Regions from separate parts of the Alicyclobacillus tolerans genome, predicted to be linked through region 2. Evidence: riboswitches for the same ligand, from Rfam matches in the RefSeq annotation. Region 2 holds a riboswitch; the other holds the start of a gene.
What was found. Region 2 has a riboswitch for thiamine pyrophosphate ahead of ACOJUR_RS05540 (ECF transporter S component). Riboswitches for the same ligand answer to the same signal wherever they lie in the genome.

Region 1 (6,605 bases), 230 kb from region 2:
CTTATGTCAATCTAATGAACATAGCTATTCTGTCCTTTAATAAGGATGATTTTGCTCAATTTAATCCTTGAGCTTGGGTAACTCTAAAATTATTTAGATGAAAAAAGGTCCCATTTATATCCGTTCCAAGTTGAATTAATGAATAAATTTTTTTTCAAAAATACGCTTGCATAATAAATCGGCACATAGGTCGTATATACACCGCTATACGGGTCTTTTGCGACCAATTTGGGAGATCTTAATAAACCATCTACATCTGATCCAATGGAAAATTGCATTTGTCCTAAAGGAATGGATCCCGAAATTGAAGTACCATTCAAATGAACTTTATGTTTATTGGAAATATACGAAATGTCTAGATTATCCCCATTATCCCACTTGGATTGAACCCCAACTGAATTTAAAACCTCTTGCAAATAAAATACAGGAACCCAGCTTGTTGCCTTTCCCGTCCAAGGGTCATTAGAAACAATGTGTACAGGATCTATCGTTAAATTTCCAGTAATTGTAATTTTTGTTTGTGCATAATGAATGATTGGAGCTTGTGTCCCGACTGCTGGGGTTGTGTGACTACCTGTTGTGGCCAGATTCCCAGCAGCAGGTGTTGTGTTAGAATTGGAATTGAATGCCGCATAGACAGTCATTGACGATAAGATTTGCGTAGCAACAACTCCAACCATAATCATTCCATATTGATACAGCTTTCGATTCACTTAGAATCATCCTCTCGACATATATTCACTCTTTAACTTAAAATTCCCCTGTTATATAAGAAGATAGAATGACTTAACACTTAGAAGAACTCTCATCTATTTCTTTAACTAGATCTTTATCTAACAAGCATAGTAAGTCTTAATTCGAACCATGCTAATAGTCAGTATAAACCACCGAACTATTGATTGACGAGGGATTTGCTAAAGGTGTTCCTTACGCCTCGGGATAAGATCATGAAACACGGAATTAGTCTGGATACTCGACGCGGACAAGTCTCTTGGCGAGGCAATTCTAAATCACTCACCGTAACTGAACTGGGGTTACTTCGGGTTCTATTGGAGTCTGAAGGAAAGACAGTTTCGCGCGATACTCTGTTGTCGGCAGTTTGGGATGAGGTGAACTTTGGTGACAATAATACTTAGTCTGTAAATATTACGCGGCTTAGAGGTAAGTTGTCCGATATAGGATTACACCATGTAATTTAGACAGTGTAAAGTGAGGGGTATCGCATCGGATTGGTATTAATTCAAGAGAATGGACACCCCAGAATAGAGAAATTATAAGTTTTCATATTCTGACATGATTACTTTTGTCCCACTTAGCTTGCTTTGGTTCTCAATATTTGGAAATATATTCTTTCGTACTCAACTGATGTCAGGAATCCAATGGATGAGTGAATCCGCTCCCGGTTGTACCAAACCTCGATGTATTCGAAGATCCGCCGTATTGCCTGCTCCCTGGTTTTGAACTTTTCCAGGTAGACGAGTTCTCGCTTGATCATGCTATGAAACGAATCGATGCACGCATTGTCAAAGCAGTTACCTTTGCGACTCATGCTTCCAATCATCTTGTACTCTCGCAGTTTGTCCTGGTAGTCATGAGAGGTGTATGGGCTGCCACGATCCGAGTGATAAAATAAGGATCCTGTCGGACGTTGAACCTCACGGCCCGCATCCGACGAACGGAGTAGCAGGATCCTCCTTATACTTCGTCACCCAGCCATACAACATTTTTTGCGATACGCCTAGCTCTCGAGCCACCTGGCTTGCTGGCTTTCCACTCTCCAAAACCAATTGAACTGCGTGAAGTTTAAATTCCTTATCGTACTTCCGTGTCATGTGGCTCACCTCGAATCTCCTTATTCTTACATTCTTGATTCGTTGTGTCCATCTTTATAGCCTAACACCACTACTCCCTCTATTATCTAATCTGCGTCAAGGAAAATTTATTTTTACCACTTCTTCCACGATTGAAATCGAATCAGGAGGGCAGCTTCAAACCCAACCTCTAAACATTCACCAATTTTAAAGATTGTCGAATGTCACAAACCGTGGTATGTTGAGTTTACAATTTCATGCAAACGGGAGCTCGGCAAACCGGGCTGAGAGGGTGTTTGTGGACACCGACCGTCAACCTGATCTGGATAATGCCAGCGTAGGAATTCAATTGCACTTATACCTTTAGGTTGTGCAGACCGCCGCAAACACTATCCGGCGGTCTTTTTTCATATTCAAAATTTTATATCCAAGGAGCCATTCCTGTAATGAATTAATTTCGGGTTTGAAATGAAAAGAGCGCCTCCTGTATGCTGGGTTCCGAATGCAGGATACATTCATTCCCTAATTGAGGAGGACGCTCAACGTGAAGTATAAGATGCAGCAGAAGCAAAATCAACGAATTCAACAAATTACCGATTGTACCCTGATTGTGGGAGCTGACATTGCAAAGGAAACACATGTAGCGAGAGCCATTGATTTTCGTGGGATTGAGCTCGGTAAGGAATGCGTTTTTGCCAACGATGATGAGGGTCTGGCGAAACTCGTAACGTGGATGAAGGAGTTACAACGGCTGCATGGCAAGACGGATATCGTCTTTGGAGTTGAGCCGACCGGACACTACTGGTTCCCGTTAGGCGCCTTCATCCAAGAGTTGGATGTACGATTCGTGCTGTTGAATCCGCACCACGTTAACAAGAGCAAAGAGTTGGAGGATAACTGTCCCACGAAAAATGACTACAAGGATGCCAAGGTCATTGCAAATCTGGTGAAAGACGGCAAGTACACCGAACCTAAACTTCCGACTGGCGTTTATGCGGATTTGCGGATCCTCATGAACCTGAGAGAGAAGGTAATGGTGAACTTAGGTCAGGTACAGCAGCGGATTCAGAACTGGCTCGACCGGTTCTTTCCGGAATATACCCAGGTTTTTAAGGACTGGGAAGGCAAGGCATCTCTCATTACACTGCGTAAGTCCCCGCTTCCACAGGACCTCACCTCGCTAGGCGCCAGCGAGATTGTGAATCAGTGGAAGAGTAGCGGTGTAAGGCGGGCTGTAGGCATGAAGCGAGCGAAACGGCTCGTTTCAGCCGCTGAGAAGTCCATTGGTCTTAAAGAGGGGCTCATGGCTGCTCGGTTGGAACTGACGGCTCTGCTGGAGCAATATGAAATGTTTTTACGGCAGCGTGATGAAATCATGGTTCAGGTGGAACAACTGCTGAACCAGATTCCAGGCACTGAAGAGATGCTGAGTGTGCCAGGGATGGGTGTCACGACACTTGCCGGATTCCTGGCTGAAGTCGGCGATCTCCAAGGATATGACCATGGGCAGCAGATCATTCGGCTAGCCGGTCTCAATCTGAAAGAGAACAGTTCTGGCAAGAGAAAAGGGAAAACTGGCATCTCCAAACGTGGTCGTTCTCGGCTGAGGGCATTACACTTCCGAGCGGTATTACCGATGGTTGCCACGAACCCCGAATTTAAGGCTCTGCACCACTATTACACGACACGAGCGTGTAATCCGTTGAAAAAGAAACAGTCGCTCATTGCGCTGTGTGGAAAGCTCATTCGTGTTCTGCACACATTGGGCACAAGGCAAGTTCAGTACAACGCCGAGGATTTATTGGGACCCATTCGGAAGTCCCAAATACAGATGGCTGCTTAATCGAATCAAACTCGTCAGTTCGATTTACTTGCTTATGAACGATGAACACCAAGACAAACAGAAGCACGGATAAGCCGTAGAAACATACACCGTAAGGGCAACGACCCAGTAAAGGAGCAAGAAACGGCATCCACCCCTTGAGAGGTAGTACGAAGGAATGTGAGGGCACAGACCCAGTGTGACATGGGAGGGTAAACCGCAAGGGACAGCGTGGACATCCAAAGGTGCGAACATCATTATGTTCCATGTATTGGTAAATTAACGCCAATCTCTGTTCCTGCCACGGAGTATCCGTTTGAAAATTGGCACATTTAACATTCCGACGCTTCCTCTCAAGTTGTCAAGGTACGTAATCGTGAGAATGAGTGAGTAAATAGAAGAAAACATTAATTCTTAGTGGGAGAGTGTTTATGATGACAGAAAAAATTGATTATTTTCCTTGTAGTAAAAAAGTGTATATCCAAGGAACGCGGTCAGATTTGCAAGTACCTATGAGAGAAATTCAGTTATCTCCTTCTACGGGACGTTTTGGAAAACAAGAAAACTCGCCAATTCGAGTTTATGATACCAGTGGACCCTATACCGATATTCATAGTGATACCGATATTCGAACTGGCTTAGCTCCTATTCGTCGTCCATGGATTTTAGAAAGAGGTGATGTTGAGGAATATCAAGGGCGCCAAGTTCTCCCTATTGATAATGGTATAAAAGCATCTTCGGGCTCTTCTCAGCAAGAGATATTTCCTGGATTGCTTCGTAAACCTCTTCGAGCCAAAAAGGGTCACAATGTAACCCAGTTGCATTATGCCAGAAAAGGAATATTGACGCCCGAGATGGAGTTTATCGCAATTCGTGAAGGAAGAGATCCCGAGTTTGTCCGTCAGGAAGTTGCTTCCGGACGCGCTATTATTCCTTCCAATATCAATCACCCCGAGAGTGAACCAATGATTATTGGTCGCAACTTTTACACAAAAATCAATGCAAATATTGGGAATTCTGCTGTAGCCTCTTCAATTGAGGCAGAAGTAGATAAGATGAAATGGGCTACACTTTGGGGTGCTGATACAGTCATGGATTTATCGACAGGAAAAAATATCCATACTACTCGCGAGTGGATTATTCGTAATTCTCCTGTACCTATAGGGACAGTACCAATATACCAAGCTCTCGAAAAAGTGGGAGGAGAAGCGGAAGCATTAACGTGGGAAATTTATCGAGATACGTTAATAGAGCAAGCCGAACAGGGTGTGGACTATTTTACCATCCATGCCGGAGTATTGCTGCGATATATACCACTGACCGCCAAACGTGTTACAGGGATAGTTTCTCGAGGCGGTTCGATTATGGCTGCCTGGTGTTTGGCGCATCATCAAGAAAACTTTCTATATACGCATTTTGAAGAGATTTGCGAAATTATGAAGACGTATGACGTATCATTTTCGCTTGGAGATGGTTTGCGTCCAGGTTCTATTGCTGATGCGAATGATGAAGCTCAGTTTGCCGAGCTTGAAACACTTGGTGAATTGACAAAAATAGCTTGGCAACACGATGTCCAGGTTATGATTGAGGGGCCAGGACACGTCCCTCTGCACAAAATTAAGGAAAATGTTGATCGGCAAATGGAAGTTTGTCATGAAGCACCTTTTTATACACTCGGTCCACTAACCACGGATATCGCGCCTGGATATGACCATATTACATCGGCGATTGGAGCAGCCATGATTGGTTGGTTTGGAACTGCTATGCTGTGTTATGTAACTCCCAAAGAACACTTGGGATTGCCTAATAAAGATGATGTAAAGGAAGGTGTCATTGCTTATAAAATTGCTGCACATGCGGCAGACTTGGCAAAAGGTCATCCGCATGCTCAACAGCGGGATGATGCATTATCGAAAGCGCGTTTTGAATTTCGCTGGCGTGATCAATTCCATCTTTCGTTGGATCCACAGCGTGCAATCGCATATCACGATGAAACATTGCCTGCTGAACCCGCTAAAACTGCCCATTTTTGTTCGATGTGCGGACCGAAATTTTGCAGCATGAGAATTACGCAAGACATACGAGAATATGCGCAAGCTAAAGGATTAAGTGTAGAATCTGCCATAAGTGCGGGTATGGATGAAAAGGCAAAAGAATTTCGTGAATCAGGAAGTCAAATTTATCAGGCCTAAATTGATGTTTAGCAATGAACTTTTTCTTTATTGTTCATGTCTGTAAGGTTGTCAAGGATGACACAGGGTCTCTGGAGAAATAGTCGATGTGTTGCGAATGGAGGTGGTGTCTATTTGGATTTTGAAGATATTCACCTCATTCGCAAAGCACGTCGGGGAGACTATGAAGCGTTCAGTTGTATTGTGAAAAATTATCAGAATTACGTTTATAGTACAATTTATGGGATTTTGCAAAACCGGGTAGATGCGGAGGATGTAACCCAGGAAACGTTTATCAAAGCTTTTCAATCTCTAAAGAAATTGCAAGACGAACGAGCCTTCTCTACTTGGTTAATTCGTATTGCAATTCGTACAGCAATTGACTGTTTGAAGGCCAAACAAAAATGGCCCAGTGTTGAATTGGATTCTGAGAAAATTTCCACGCCACACGATCCCCATCCAGCAATAGATACTCGTATGGATATAGAACGGGCTTTGCGTGAATTATCGGAAGAGCATCGAATCGTAACTATTTTACGTGCTGTACATGAACTTGAATATGATGAGATTTCTGTTTTGCTGGATATACCCATTGGAACGGTTCGTTCGCGCGTGCATTATGCACGCTCACGTCTGCGTGAAATCTTAAAAGAAGAGAGGGGAACTTTGTAATGAAATATTCCTCAGAAGACGAAAAACTTACGGACGATGTGGATGTGGATGTTCAGGAGTATCTCCTTTCCCTGGTTGCTCCTGTTCATCTGCATGAGCAAGTGATGCAAAAAATTTGGGATATTCGAC
Region 2 (6,605 bases):
ACAACGCGCTGATTTTGAGTGGTATTTTATCCATGCTAGAGAAATGGCGCTTGGACAAGGTTACCATTGGCGCGGACAGGCAACCGCATACTGGCCGATTGGCTGGCCATTTATCCTGTCCATCATTTATCGTCTGACCGGTCCGCTAATGATTTCTGGGTTGATTTTTAATACGCTCCTGAGTATTGGAATGGTCATCTTGATTTACAAATTCATTGAACACTTTACCCATCATGCTCGGCTAGCTACTATTGGTGCCCTGTTTTACACTCTCTTGCCAAGTCAAATAGAATGGAACGCTGTCAACGGATCGGAAGAATCGTTTACTTTTTTACTTGTGGTTGTACTCTTTGCCTTAACCTTGCTTTCAAACAAAAAAGAACACCGTTGGTGGCCGTTTGCGCTTGTAGGTTTACTACTTGGTCTAGATATTGATATACGTCCCATCCCGCTGTTGTTTCCTATCTTTTATTTATTTTCTGAACGTTGGTTAGGACAAATTGCATGGCGTATAGCCTTTCAACGAACGGTTTCATTCGTCCTGGGCATGGTCGTTGGCATCTTTCCAGTGACGCTGCGCAATTGGCTGGCCATGCATCATTTTGTCCTGGTATCGACAAATGGAGGAGTCAATCTTTGGCAAGGGATTATGACAAATTCAGGATACTATTGGTCATACAATCCCAACATCAATCCATTACTTGCGGCTGGTAAAAACGAAGTTCTAGAAAATGCAATTGGCGAAAAAGTAGCGTTTCAATACTACTGGACTCATCCCTGGCAGACATTCCTGAATGGCTGGGCAAAAATTTATCATCTATACAATAATGACGTAAACGCTGTTCGTTATACATTCATCAATGCTGGAGCCCAACCATGGTTGGTGACAACCATGCGTAACGTGGATACAATTGCCTATTGGATTTTTATGCTCTTTGTGCTACTCGGCCTGATGTATTTGGCCACCCAAGCAGAAAAACGCCCACTGCTTCGACAATGGGCCGTTATTCTCTGCTTTTTAGTTTACTATACGCTTGTTTTTTTCTTTTTCCCTGCTTGGGATCGTTTCCGTTATCCATTGATGCCTTTATACGCTCTCTTTACGCCCATGGGTTGTGCAGCGTTCCCGTGGATCTGGCATAGGACCATTCGCCACAGGTTTAAGGGTGAGCAAAAATCATAAGCAAAGCGAACACTGAAACAGGAAAAGCGAGAGCAATAAAAATATCCAAAGTTCCATAGGACACATCACGGTAAAAGCTGCGTTCCTTAGCGGACGCAGCCGCATCACCCTGCAAACCACGAGATTCCATAGCCATGGCTACACGCTCGCTCATGCGTACAGCCTGAGCCAATAGCGGCAACGCAAAAATACCGATGCGCCATATCATCCGTTTAGGGGATAATCCTCGCACGCGACGTGCATCTTGAATTTTATTCCACTCAGTGTGCAGCAACGGCAGTATGCGAAAACCTGCCAGAAAACCATAGGCGAACTTAGGCGGCAAGCGAAAATGTCGCGTCAGTCCAATGGTCAATTCTGTTAAATCCACGGCATCCACATAGAGCAGGCCAAGCGCCAACGTGCCAATCATTCGTGTGGCGAGCACGATACCATTGAGAAGTCCGGCTATACTTGGATGCCACCAAAGAATCGTCACGCTGGCACTTCCAGACGGTACTGCTGAATTCAATGTCAAAGAGACAAGGGAAAGAAAATAAATAAGGACAAATGGCGCAAGAATTTTTAATACACGCCAAGGAGATTGATGTCCCAAGGTCATGAGCAAAACCATAGGAAAGAGTAACATCGCCAAACCTTGTTGCCAGTTGTTTGCAAATACCATCAAGACCGCTGCCACCAGAATACCAATGAATAGCCAGACTGGGTGAATTTTACGAAACCAGGACAAACGAGCATGATTCTTAGGAACACTCTTCGATTCCCAAGCATTCCAAATATCTTTCATGCTCAATTCCGTTCGTTGCAACTCTGCCGCAATCAATTCCTGTTCCGATAAAAGATGAGCTTTTGCTCGAATCGCTTGATGATTTTTTAAATCCTGCGGCAAACCATCCCAAATCAACCGACCATTGACCACCACCCAAACGCGCGTAGCATAACGATAGACGAGTGACAAGTCATGGCTAACCATGATCAGAGTTTTACCGCGAATGTGCAACGACTCCAAACGTTCCATAAGAAAACGGGTTGTCGCAGCATCCTGACCAAACGTTGGCTCGTCAAGCAAATACGCCTCATGTTCCTTACGTAACATAGAAGCAACAGACAAACGGCGTTTCTGGCCTTGGGAAAGCATATAAGGCGATTGTTCAGCTAAACCTGCCAGGCCAAAATCACTGAGCCAGGACTGGACATCATCAGGAATGTCACCTGACAGACGTTGATTGGCTATCTCTTCTCCCACTCGTTCATAAACAAACTGATGCTCTGGATTTTGAAAACTCACAGAAATTCGTTGATACAATTCTTCTGCCGACCAATCCTTGAGTGGACGTCCAGCATACGACAACTCTCCAGACTCAGCCGGAACCAATCCCGCGAGCGCTTCAAGTAATGTCGATTTGCCCGATCCGTTTGGACCCACAATGGCTATCCATTCGCCTTGCCGTATTTCTGCATTAACCTGCTTCAACACTTCACGCTTTCCACGCTTTACGTCCAACCCACTCAAAGTCCATAGCGAATTGCCCAAAGACAAACTGGACGCATCATTAGCGCGCCGCACCGCAGTTTGGACAAGCTCATGACTTTCTGCTACTCCTTCTGCCAGCATCCATGCCCATTCTTCAGCAACCACTTCTCCAGCAGGACCTTGGCGATGAATGCTACCATCTCGATTGAACAAGACCACCCTATCCACATAGGGCAGAAGAGGTTGAAAATGATGCTCAATTATCAGCAAGCTAGTCCCTTGTTCGCGCAATTTTTGAATGGTCGTCAATACCTGTGCACTAGCTAACGGATCGAGATTAGCTGTAGGTTCATCCAGGACACAAAGTTGAGGACGAAGTGTCAAAGCGGAAGCAATTGCCAATTTCTGCTTCATTCCGCCCGAAAACTCATGATGAAGATCGTTTGGAGCAACGGGCAACAAAACATTGGCCAAAGCTTCTTTCATTCGTTCACGCATCTTGGCGCGGGGAATTTGCCGATTCTCCATGCCAAACGCCAATTCGTCATCCACTTGCAGCATGCAAAACTGTGTATCCGCATCTTGAAAAACATAGCCAATATTCCCCGGCTTGCGCAAAGAATCGCTAGAAAAGACTTCTCCTTTGACTTCTGCCTCAAGAATCCTGGGTATCAGACCAGCAAGTACCATAGCTAATGTGCTTTTTCCCGATCCGCTTGGGCCAAGCAGCAATACAGATTCACCTGGATGCAGGACAAAATCAATATGGCGCAAAATCCATGGCCCATGCTCCTCATAGCGCAAACAGAGATCCTTTACAAAGAGAAGCGGACTTGCCATCTCTTCGAGGGTACGAGGACTCTGCTTCAGTTGGCTACTCACTGTGAAATCCCCTTAGCTCGCTGACCAATCGCGTAATTGCGAAGAAGCCCTGTACGCGCAAGAGCATCATCAATCCATTTCGGCACAAATCCAGCAAAAAATACTCCTGAAATACAGTTGATGAGAACGGCAAGAATAAAATCCAAATGAGTGAGGTGATTACCGCCATACTGATAGTAATATTGCACAGCGTACCCCACACCGGCCAGCGCACCTGAGAGTGATAAGACGCCGAGATTGTAGCGACGATAAGCAAAGAACAGATAGGCCAATTCGCCGCCAAGACCTTGCAATAAGCCAGAAAGAACGCCACTAATTCCATAAGGACCAGCGAGCGCCCATTCAACGACGGCAGCAAGCACTTCTGCCAAAAGCGCAGCCCCTGGTTTACGAATGATATAAGGTACCAAGCCGACAGCAATAAACCAGACACCGTTTAAAATATTTTGACCAGGCGGCCAGACAATATTGCCGATTTGCAGAATGTTGTACAAGAAATCGAAAATACGGAAAATCAGACCACTGACAACCGCGAGAATGGCTAACAAGACAATGTCTCGCAACTTCCAACTCATAAACATTCCCCCAAATTATGATTGTTTTGCGAGAGTAGACATAAAAAAACACCTCTCCCGCTAATGGCGTGAAAAGAGGTGACTCTCCCCGAACTTGGCACTTCCTCTCGCTGGCATTATCCAGATCGAGTCTAAAGGGTTGACATAGGTCTCTCAGCCAAAGGGCACCCCTAGCGCCTCTTTTCTTTATGCTGTTTGCAAGCAGTGTAGCAAATCCGCGTCTGAGTAACAAGAGACTCGTTCACAAACCGCTTAAGCGAGTCCTGCTACTAACATTCCGAAATAGGTAGGACACTCATATTCGCATTCTATAATTTTACGATCCGCTTTGGACACAGCACCAGCTAACATTAAAATTTGTGGGATTCCGTCGGGTTTAGCAGCTTCAACAAATGAAGAATCCCAATCTGCCATTTCTTCCCATTCACCACGCATAAGTACATCCCGAACTTTTTGATCCAACTCCACGGCTTCTTTGGCAAAACCATAAGGTCCGCCCTCATGGTGCGTATGCGCCCAGTCACAGGAGGCAATCAAGCCAACACGTTTTTTCTGACGCACTGTCCACTCTGCCAATAGCTCTCCACAGCGAATGTACGACGCTTTATCCAAATTTCGCGCTGGGGTGATAATAACAACAGGAACATCAGGCATAAACCAGAGCGGAACCATACTTCCCCAATCAAGCGGTAAAACAGAGAGCGGTCCTGCTGCCGTGGCAAACTGAACACCCAAAAGTGGTAAACCTGCAGCCTCAGCAGCCTCTACGTAACCCACTGCAAAAGACTGCGCTACAGGACATTCCATGCTGGCTTCTTCTCCGTCGTATTCCGCTAACCCGCGTACCCAAGTGCTGGTTGTTACTGTAGTGTAACGGGTCGTGCGCAGTCCATGCGGTGTCAAAACCACCAATAAATCAGGTTTAGCAGCTGTCATACGTTTCCCTTGCTTTTCCAAAGCACTCCTTAAACGCTGAATTCCCGGACGTTTGGCTGTGTCGAGCGAAGGAATCAGTTCAAATCCGTGAGGCGAAATAAGCGTGTGAACAAATGGATTCAATCCGACCGTTCTCCTCTCTGTTGTCTACCTAGAAATAGGCTAAATAGAATAACGACACTTCCGACATAAAAGGATGCTTCCGGTTGAATGTGAAGCAACCAAACGGAGAGCAAAACCCCAAAAACGGGTTGCAAATAGAGAAACAACGCTGCAAAAGAGGCGTGAAAAACACGCAAAATAAGATTCCAGAGCACATAAGCGCCAGTCGTACAAAAGAGTGTCAAATAGGCTGCTGCATATATATCTTTGGAAATCCATTCGTGCGGCAGCGGATGATGGAGCAAAAGCCAGATAGGCAAACTGCCAAGGGCACCAAATAACAATGATGCTGAAGCAGCTGGCATAGAAGGTACAGAATCGGTCAATTTTTTTGACAACGCATTGTACACAGCATAGCACAGAACGGCGGCCAACATAAACAAGTCGCCAAGCCAATAGCCTGGATTGTCTGGACGAGGAAACCCTGCAATCGCATAAGCACCTATCAGCGCTAAAAACAAAGCAAAAATCCGTCGCCATGTTAGCCGCTCTCGCAAAACCATAGCAGCAATGAAGGTTGTAAAAAGAGGTTCCATCGCTATAGAAATGGCAGCTACAGCTGGAGTCGATTGATACAGACCTTCTGTCTCGAAAAAAACTGGCAAGGAAAAACCGACTACACCCAAGAAGGCACTGAGTGCTAACACACGAGGATGGAAAAGGCGACGCGCTGATCGCAAAAAAAGCCAAGGCGACAAAAGCAGTCCGCCTACCGATAGGCGCATCAGTGTCAAAAAAACGGGAGGAAAACTATGTACGGCAAACGCAGTGGCCGGAAAACTCGCAGCCCAAATAAGATTGACAAAAAGGACGGAAAACAAACCAAATGCCTCGCGCGATGGCGAGGCAGGCACTTCACCAGGAGGTGGTACAACTTCTGACTGCATCTGCGCTATCTGCTCCTCAACACTGCCATTACATCCGCCGGAGAAACGCCAGAAGCACTCCAAAGAACCAGCAGGTGATAAAGTAGGTCAGCGCTTTCAGCCGCTACTTCTTCCCGCTGTCTGACAGCATCTGACGATTTGGCTGCCAGAGCAACTTCGACAGCTTCTTCTCCAACTTTTTTGGCAATTTTGTCCATGCCCTGCGTGAAGAGATAGGTGGTATAACTTCCTGCAGGCATTTCCGATTGTCGACTGATGACAGTATCCCACAAATCAGCCAGCAGTGTAAAGTCAGTTCCATTATCTAACACTTTTCTCGCAGAATCGTCTGTCTGTTTTTCTATTGACCTTTCTATACTCACTTCCCCACTCAGTTTATCCGCCTGTTCAGCCACACTGTCCGATACCAAGGTTCGATAAAAACAACTACGCTCACCTGTGTGGCATGCAGGTCCAACAGCTTCTACCCAATAAATGAGGCTGTCCGCGTCACAATCGACCCAGAT

Region 1: another riboswitch for thiamine pyrophosphate. It lies ahead of ACOJUR_RS04490 (IS110 family RNA-guided transposase); the one in region 2 lies ahead of ACOJUR_RS05540 (ECF transporter S component).

What each region holds. Positions count from the first base shown of each region.
Region 1 covers NZ_JBMGNK010000002.1:891,270-897,874, forward strand. The annotation lists gene ACOJUR_RS04470 (hypothetical protein) at 90-713, opposite strand; gene ACOJUR_RS04475 (winged helix-turn-helix domain-containing protein) at 948-1,136, shown strand; partial or broken gene ACOJUR_RS04480 (IS3 family transposase) at 1,313-1,651, opposite strand; gene ACOJUR_RS04485 (transposase) at 1,656-1,832, opposite strand; TPP riboswitch at 2,065-2,172, shown strand; gene ACOJUR_RS04490 (IS110 family RNA-guided transposase) at 2,356-3,654, shown strand; gene thiC (phosphomethylpyrimidine synthase ThiC) at 4,068-5,825, shown strand; gene ACOJUR_RS04500 (RNA polymerase sigma factor) at 5,940-6,476, shown strand; gene ACOJUR_RS04505 (hypothetical protein) at 6,476-6,605, shown strand, end outside.
Region 2 covers NZ_JBMGNK010000002.1:1,118,275-1,124,879, reverse strand. The annotation lists gene ACOJUR_RS05550 (glycosyltransferase family 39 protein) at 1-1,183, shown strand, start outside; gene ACOJUR_RS05545 (ATP-binding cassette domain-containing protein) at 1,161-3,539, opposite strand; gene ACOJUR_RS05540 (ECF transporter S component) at 3,536-4,114, opposite strand; TPP riboswitch at 4,200-4,296, opposite strand; gene ACOJUR_RS05535 (DODA-type extradiol aromatic ring-opening family dioxygenase) at 4,367-5,173, opposite strand; gene ACOJUR_RS05530 (DMT family transporter) at 5,170-6,099, opposite strand; gene hisIE (bifunctional phosphoribosyl-AMP cyclohydrolase/phosphoribosyl-ATP diphosphatase HisIE) at 6,105-6,605, opposite strand, start outside.